DNA from 2 places in the Bacillus sp. AK031 genome. Region 2 is predicted to be linked to the other one. Evidence: riboswitches for the same ligand, from Rfam matches in the RefSeq annotation. Region 2 holds a riboswitch; the other holds the start of a gene.
The links. A riboswitch is a leader RNA that binds a small molecule or an ion and turns the genes downstream of it on or off. The one in region 2 is predicted to bind thiamine pyrophosphate.
Positions count from the first base shown of each region.

Region 1: linked by a shared signal. The riboswitch ahead of M1E09_RS16710 (ABC transporter substrate-binding protein) and the one ahead of tenI (thiazole tautomerase TenI) in region 2 are both predicted to bind thiamine pyrophosphate.

Region 1 covers NZ_CP096424.1:3,261,041-3,265,047, forward strand. Annotated here, with positions in the region: gene M1E09_RS16700 (ABC transporter permease) at 1-761, opposite strand, end outside; gene M1E09_RS16705 (thiamine-binding protein) at 758-1,048, opposite strand; gene M1E09_RS16710 (ABC transporter substrate-binding protein) at 1,063-2,073, opposite strand; TPP riboswitch at 2,202-2,313, opposite strand; gene M1E09_RS16715 (aldo/keto reductase) at 2,511-3,413, shown strand; gene M1E09_RS16720 (Fur-regulated basic protein FbpA) at 3,474-3,662, opposite strand; gene M1E09_RS16725 (ATP-binding protein) at 3,725-4,007, opposite strand, start outside.
Region 2 covers NZ_CP096424.1:2,322,504-2,326,510, reverse strand. Annotated here, with positions in the region: gene M1E09_RS12035 (thiazole synthase) at 1-2, opposite strand, end outside; gene thiS (sulfur carrier protein ThiS) at 1-202, opposite strand, end outside; gene thiO (glycine oxidase ThiO) at 214-1,356, opposite strand; gene tenI (thiazole tautomerase TenI) at 1,349-1,966, opposite strand; TPP riboswitch at 2,058-2,164, opposite strand; gene M1E09_RS12015 (glutathione peroxidase) at 2,406-2,969, shown strand; gene M1E09_RS12010 (hypothetical protein) at 3,925-4,007, opposite strand, start outside.

The sequences.
Region 1 (4,007 bases), 940 kb from region 2:
TCTTCTCCTTTCGGCCTCCACTTAATCAGCCACTTTTCCAAACCGATAATGAGGGCAAAAAATAATAAACTCAACAGCATGATCGCAAAAATAGCGACAAAAACGCGGTCTGTCCTGAAGGAAGAAGAAGCAAGGGTCATGAATACACCAATTCCCTGCTTCGCCCCAAGCCATTCAGATATGACAGCCCCCATGACACTATAGGTCGCGGAAATTTTCAATCCAGAAAAAATGGATGGAAGAGAGTGCGGCCACTCAAGTTTCCGGAAGATCTGCATCTTGCTCGCACCAGCCATTTGCATATAGTGTTTCAGTTCACTGCCCGTCTGCCTGAATCCATCCAATGCTGCTACGGCAACCGGGAAAAAACATACAAGTGTAATGACGATCATTTTAGGAAGAAGACCGAATCCAAACCATACCACCAACAAGGGTGCCAGTACAATGATGGGAATGTTTTGGGACAAGATCAACAGTGGATAAACGGACTCCCTCAAAACCGGCACCAAGTGAAGTCCTACTGCTACTATAAGACCGATGCCGCACCCGATCAAAAAGCCCAAAACGGTTAAAAAGACAGTGGAAGTCAAGTGTTCCTGAAATGACGGCCAGACAGCAATTGCTTCTGTTCCGATACCTGTTGGAGAAGGGAGCAGCCATTTTGGTATGTCAGCGATCCTTGTACTTGCCTCCCATATAATGAACAAAAGGATGATGACCACGGTTGGCCGCCATCCTCTCTGAAGGAATCTGTTTATCATCGATATTTCTCCGTTAATTCTCCCATGGAAATCCCGCTTGGCTGATAAAGAATCTTCACTTGGGAGATCACATTCCTGCTTCCCATTTCAATCATTTTCTCATTCATTTTTTCAATGATTTTCATTAAGTCGCTTAAATTTCCTTCCATTGTTGTTTCAAGCGGGTGCACTTCATATTTAACCCCTGAATCCTCAATAATTGAAATCGCCGCATCAACATATGGAATGACATCTTCACCCTCTTTTGTTTTAGGTAATATTTGAATACTTACTAAACTGTTCTCCATCTTAAACCCACCTTTTACTCTGGCAAGAATTCGTTCGTGAATGCTTTTTCAGCGTCCAATTCTGATTCCAGAAGTTCATTTTCATACATCCAATTTGCGTAGTTTTCCCATACTGCCAGCTTCTGTTCTCCCCATCTTGGAGCATCATCTGTATATTTTGAGGCAAGCCATTCCTGGCTTTTCTTCACGAGGTCCGCATCCAGGTCAGGTGCCGCATCAATCAGAATCTGAGCAGCTTCCTCCGGATTTTCGATGGCAAAGTTATATCCTTTAGATGCAGCAGCAACAAACGCTTCAACCGTTTCAGGATTTTCAGCGATCATTTCTTCATTCGTCGTCAGTACAGGAGTATAATAATCCAGTTTCTCTGAGTAGTCTGTTAAATATATCATATTGATATCTTCATTTCTAAGCTCTGCTTCGATTCCTGTCCATCCATAATAGATCCAAGCAAAATCAATGTCCCTTTGAACGGCAGTAAAGAAATCACTGTCACCCATATTTACGAAATCAACTTTTTCGACATCGGCATTTTCCTGCTTCATGATGGAAGCCATGACAGCTTCTTCAACTGGTGATCCCCAGCCCCCGTAAGTCTTTCCTTCAAAGTCCTCAGGTGTTTCAATGTTCTTTTCGGCAGGAGAAGCAAATCCTGACGTGTTATGCTGGATAACAGCGGCAATCGATACAAGCGGGACATCCTGGACCCGAGCCTGTGTCACACCTTCCTGGTAACCAACCCCGAATTCAGCTTGTCCGGAAGCAACAATAGAGTCTGCTCCCGCTTCACCTGGCATAATGATTTCCACATCAAGACCTTGTTCTTCAAAGTAACCTTTTTCCTTCGCAACATACAGCCCCGTATGATTGGTGTTAGGTGTCCAGTCCAACACAACGGATACCTCTTCTAAAGTTTCCGTTTCCCCTCCGCCATCGTTTGCGTTGTCATTCTGTCCTGAATTATTTGTCTGTCCGCAGCCAGTAATCAGAACCGCTGAGAATAATGCTAATAAAGCTTTTTTCATTTTATTTTCCACCTTTATAAAGTAAAGATTTACGAGAGAATAGGGACGTTCCCTAATTTGATTGCAAGCTTTCTGACAATAAAAAAGCGCCTCGGGAAAGAACCCGGGACGCATATTGAAAACAGATGAACCGTTTAGAATATGTTCCCTACGCTGGCTTCAACCAGATCAGGTTCCAAGGGTCAGTATCTATCAAGGATACTATCTCAACCAGCTTCACTGGTCCCCCCACTATTCTCGCATATTTATTATTTTCCATTCTTTACTTTGACATAAACATCCCGGTATTTCAAGTATTTTAATGCTTTAAAGCATTAAGAGGGACTGTCCCTCTTTGCGCTTTAACGCGGTGAAGCGAGGTTGCAGGCCCTCTTGTTTTGATGTTGGGTATATACAGGTTATAATGAACCGAAGAATGTTGACGAGGAGGATCACAAATGGAAAGAATACATCTGGCAGAAGACCTTACATTCTCAAGGTTTGTCCACGGGCTCTGGCGCCTATCGGATTGGCAGCAATCCAAAGAAGAAACGTTAAGGTTGATCGAAGAAGTAATGGAAACCGGAATCACTACATTTGATCATGCAGACATTTATGGAAGCTATACATGTGAAGAATTATTCGGGAATGCCCTTTCCTTAAAACCTTCTTTACGCAAGAAAATGGAAATCGTCACTAAATGCGGCATTGTACTGCCTTCTAAGAACCGTCCCCAGCACAAAACACATCACTATAATACAAGTAAAGAACACATAATGAAGTCTGTGGAAAACTCACTCAAGAACTTAGGAACAGATTACATAGACGTCCTGTTGATTCACCGGCCGGACCCTTTCATGGACCCTGAGCAGACGGCAGAAGCTTTCAACCAGCTTCACAAAGAGGGGAAAATAAGATATTTTGGTGTATCAAACTTTAAGGATCACCAGTTCAGCATGCTTCAATCTTATCTGGATTTCCCACTGGTGACCAACCAAATTGAATTGTCACCATATGAACTTGAAAATTTTGAAGACGGCACGTTGAATCACGCTTTGCAAAATAGAATCCCGCCTATGGCATGGTCCCCATTAGCGGGAGGTAAAATTTTTGCAAGCGAGGATGAAAAATCAGTCCGCCTGCTGAACACCCTTGAAAAAATCAAAGAAGAAACAAATGCAGGGGGAATCGACCAGATTATTTTTGCATGGCTGCTTAACCATCCTGCACGAATTCTTCCTATCATCGGGTCCGGAAGAATTGAGAGAATCCAGACAGCTGTTGCTTCTCTTGATATCAAGCTGGATCATGACCAGTGGTTTGAGATCCTGCAAAGCTCTATGGGACATGACGTACCATAACCCAAAGGTGTCATCAACTCAAAAAGAATCCTGCCGAAATCGGCAGGATTCTTCCTTGTTTCAAGCTTCACTTAGATGATTTCCCATAACCTTGTTCAAAGAACCCTCTACATAATGTTCCAGATACTCTCTCTGCAGTTCATTCTTGCTCAGTTCATATAGTTGTTTGTCAGATATTTTATAAATTCCTATTCTTAATAATTGTTTAATATAGAAATCTTCTGTTGTTTTTGTATTTCTCTGATGCACGGTTTATCCCTCCGAGAAGAGTATACCCGCTTTTCTGCTTTTCTAACCTCTGACCATAAACTCTATGAAAAAGACTGAGTGACAGGTAAGACGATAGAAACGGTTGTACCTGTACCTTCCTTGCTTTCATAATGGATGGTGCCATTGTGTTCCTCGATGATCTTGAAGCTCACCATAAGCCCAAGACCGGTTCCATCTGACTTGGTTGTGTGGAATGGAGTTCCCAGCTGTTTAAGATTCTCCTCAGAAATTCCATCTCCTTCATCTCGAATCATAAGCTTAACGAGACTCGCTTCTTCAAGGCTTTCCGTTTTGATTGTTAGATTTCCGCCTGTTGGCATTGCT
Region 2 (4,007 bases):
ATCCGCCTCCTACAAAATGTACTATTTCAACTATATCTCCATTGGCTAACTTGGTTTCTGCATGTTTGCTTTTTTCCAAGATCTCAGCGTTCAATTCTACGATGGCGACTTTCTTGTCTAATTTAAAGTGTGCCAGCATTTCTTCCACTGTCTCTATAGAGTCAGGAACCTGCACTGCATCACTATTAATCACTAGATTCATTGGACATCCTCCTATGAAGTGGAAATTCTTTGGTTGGTACGGTTAACTCTGAAAGCTTCATATAATTTGCTTTCTTCATCCGTAACGCTATTTTCAATCAGATCCGAAACTATTTTTCCTGTTATCGGGCTTAATAAAATTCCGTTACGATAATGGCCTGCAGCGATATAAAGGCCTTCAATGGAAGGGTGGATCCCTATATAGGGCAAACCATCTCCCGTCTGAGGACGTATTCCTGCCCAGGCTTTTTCCCAGCTTGCGTTGCCGATGTCGGGGACCAGGGAAAGAGCCTTTTTGGACAAGGCAGAAATCCCCTTCAAAGAAACATTCTTATCGAAACTGTTCAAGCAGCTAGTCGCCCCGATGATCATCCGGCCATCTCTTTTGGGGACAATATAACATCCTTGATCGGAAAAGATGGTTGCATTGATCAGCGGGCGAGATGGAATGACAGAGAAGCACTCGCCCTTAACAGGGTAAATATCTAATGAAATTCCTGTCTCTTCTAAAAGTTTTCCAGCCCAAGCCCCGGAAGTAACGGCAACATTCGCGGCGGTAAATGTCCCCACCGATGTCTTAACACCTTCCACACTTAGTTGGTTGTAAAGCAGCTTCTCCACTTCACAAAATTCAATAACGTCCGCTCCTTTAGCCATGGCGGCTTTGGCAAAAGCCTGTGATAATTGCGGAGCCTGGAGTTGACCGTCATTCGGGATCAGCATCCCGCCTGATAGATGGGATGAAAGAAAAGGTTCATGCTGTTTCAAAGTGTGACCGTCCAGCCATCTGACTCCGGAATCCCACTCTCGATGGAACTGAACCTGTTCTTGTAATAAAGTAATTTCTTTTTCATTTTGTGCAACTTTGATCATGCCTTTATTAACAAGCCCAATATGAATGCCCGTAAGTTCCTCCAACTCCTGAATCAGAGTTGGAAACATCCTGCGGCTTTTGAGGGCAAGCTTTAACATGGCAAGGTTTTCATCAATCTCGGCCTGAGCTCCAAGCATTCCAGCTGCGGCAGAGGATGCCTCGGATGATAATTTATTTTTATCAAGAATAAGTACCTTCCTGCCCAGTTTTGTTTGCTGAAATGCGATAGAGCTCCCGATAATTCCTCCTCCGACAACAATAAGGTCGTATTTCTTATTCATGAAACACCATCTCCAATTGTTTTTGATAGGCTATGGCGGTCTCTGTTTGTTTGTCTGTATTGAATAATCCTGACATGACAGCAATACCAGAGACACCGGCTTTAACAACTTTATGCAGGTTATCCAGCTTAATGCCCCCAATGGCCAGGACTGGTATAGTAAGCGATGCGGTAATGGAGCTCAAATCTTCTAAACCATTAGGCTTCAGCCCCGATTTAGAGCCTGTTTCAAAAACATGGCCATACAAAATATAATCCGCTCCCTCTCTTTCTGCTTGAAGTGCTTCCTGTAAGGAATGAACGGATTTTCCGATCGAGAGTTGTGGGAAGGCATTTCTGACAGTACTGACAGGCAAACTATGATAGCCCAGCTGAACTCTGCTGATTCCGGCAGCCATTGCTGCATCTACCCTGTTATTGATAATGATCTTATCCGAAGGGACACCCTTTTTAATCATCAGTTGCGTCAGCTCAAATATTTCTCTGGCAGTCTTGGCATGTTCCCTTATATGTATGGCCTCAACAAATGGACTGATCAGTAAAGCCTCGGACACCGTGTCTTCAACCGATTTCCCACCAGTGGTAACGGCATGCAGCACAGGTTTTTTCATAATGATAACCCCTTTGGTGAATACTTCTGGAAATAAAAAAGCCGCCTCCCTGAATATGCAGGAAGGCGGCTTGATTAATCTTTGAAAATCGTAATCAATCGCTGCACTTCCCTCCGCTAGTATGAACTAGATCAGGTTCAAAGGGTCTTAAAGTTATACCTTAATCTCAGCCTTTACAAGGCTCCCCCAGTGGTTTTGGTGACTATTTATTTATAAGCATTCTAACATATCAAATCAGAATATCAAACTATTTAGTATGATTTTTTCGAAAGTGCTGGTTGGGAAGTGGGTTTAATGATAGTGAAGGTTGGGGTGGAAATGTTGGGCACGCTTAACTTGAGGCAATTTAATTGATTGATTGTATTGAACATGTATAATGAATGTATGACTTATTACATAGTTCTTTGATACTATTAAATATAATCCAGGAGGTAATAGAATGAGTATTTATGATTATTCAGCGGTTTCAATGAATGGTGTTGAAAAAGCACTGGAAGAATATAAAGGCAAGGTGGTCATGATTGTCAATACAGCCGGCAGATGCGGATTCACTTATCAGTATGAAGACCTGCAAAAAATGTATGACCGCTATAAAGATAAAGGGTTTGTGATATTGGGCTTTCCTTGTAACCAGTTCGACAATCAGGAGCCGGATTCTAATGAACAAATCCAAAACAGCTGTCTGCTGAATTATGGGGTTAACTTTCCATTGTTCCAGAAGGTTAATGTCAGGGATGAAAATATGCATCCTTTGTTTAATTACCTGACCCATCAAAAATCATTTGATGGTTTCAATAAAGCACATCCGGTGGCAAAGATCTTAATCCCGCTTCTCAATGCCAAGCACCCGGAATATCTGACAGACGATTACTCGATCAAGTGGAACTTCACTAAATTCCTGATTGATACCAATGGTGAAGTTGTGAAGCGGTTTGAGTGTACAACCGATCCCATTGATATGGAGCAGGATATCGAAGAACTGCTGGCGTCAGTTGCTATATAAATCAAAAAAAGGGCATTCGCTTAACGGGTTCAGTTTTGAAGTACAAACATCTAATTAACAAATGAAATTGTGGAGCTTTTGTAGTTGAAATTCAATCATATCTGAATAAAAAAATGGTCAGAGGCTGATGTGCACCTGACCGGTTTTTTTTATTGCCGGTTATTCAATTAACGCCCCAGATGGCTGAATAGTTGAGCATCAGATCCACCGTTCACCTTTTGCATTCTTAAAAAAATGAAATCAGGTTCTCTGCTAGTTGAGATTTATAAAGGGAAAAATTCCCCTTATTTAGCAAATTGTGCTGAAAACAGCTTAAATAGCGGGAGAAATTCCTCTTATTTGAATCAAAAATTGTAAAAATAGGTACCTTTGACTGAAATAGAGGGAAAAATTCCCCTTATTTTATCAAAAACTACTTCTAATCTGCATTTAACGGGAAAATTTCCCTTTATTTAAGCTAACAGCATTTTTAGCCAACTCGTGAGTTTCTTCAAGTAATCTGCTCCGTTAATGGAAGATTCTGTTCTTTTCATTTTATCATACATACTGACCTTTTTTTAAAAATATCTGTCACTTAAATGTATCGGAAACCGCACAACAAATTTAGAAGAACAGAAAGTTCTGTCACCTGCATTTTGGGTTACATTTTATCATACAAAAAGAGCATAATTATTGGCATAAACACCGCTAAATCAAGAAAAAACAAGTGACAAATTCGATGCGAATTGTCACTCATTTTGATGTGCATTTTTTAGTTGTGTACTCCAAAACCGAACCCGTTACCATTCGCTGCCCTTTTTTTGATTTTTATAAGGAGTGGCGTACTGATTGCCGCTCATGGCTCGCTGCCATTTTCTCAGGGGTGGCCAGTGCTTCAAAAATTTCATGTACAGGATTTAGAATCTTAATCTTAGTTGTAATGCTGTTATTCATATCTTCTAACTTCCTTTCACATTTAAGTATGTTTTATTCTGTAAACCTGCATATTCAAATCTTCATGATTCCATGATGCTATTACATCTTCTGCTTTCTGAACCT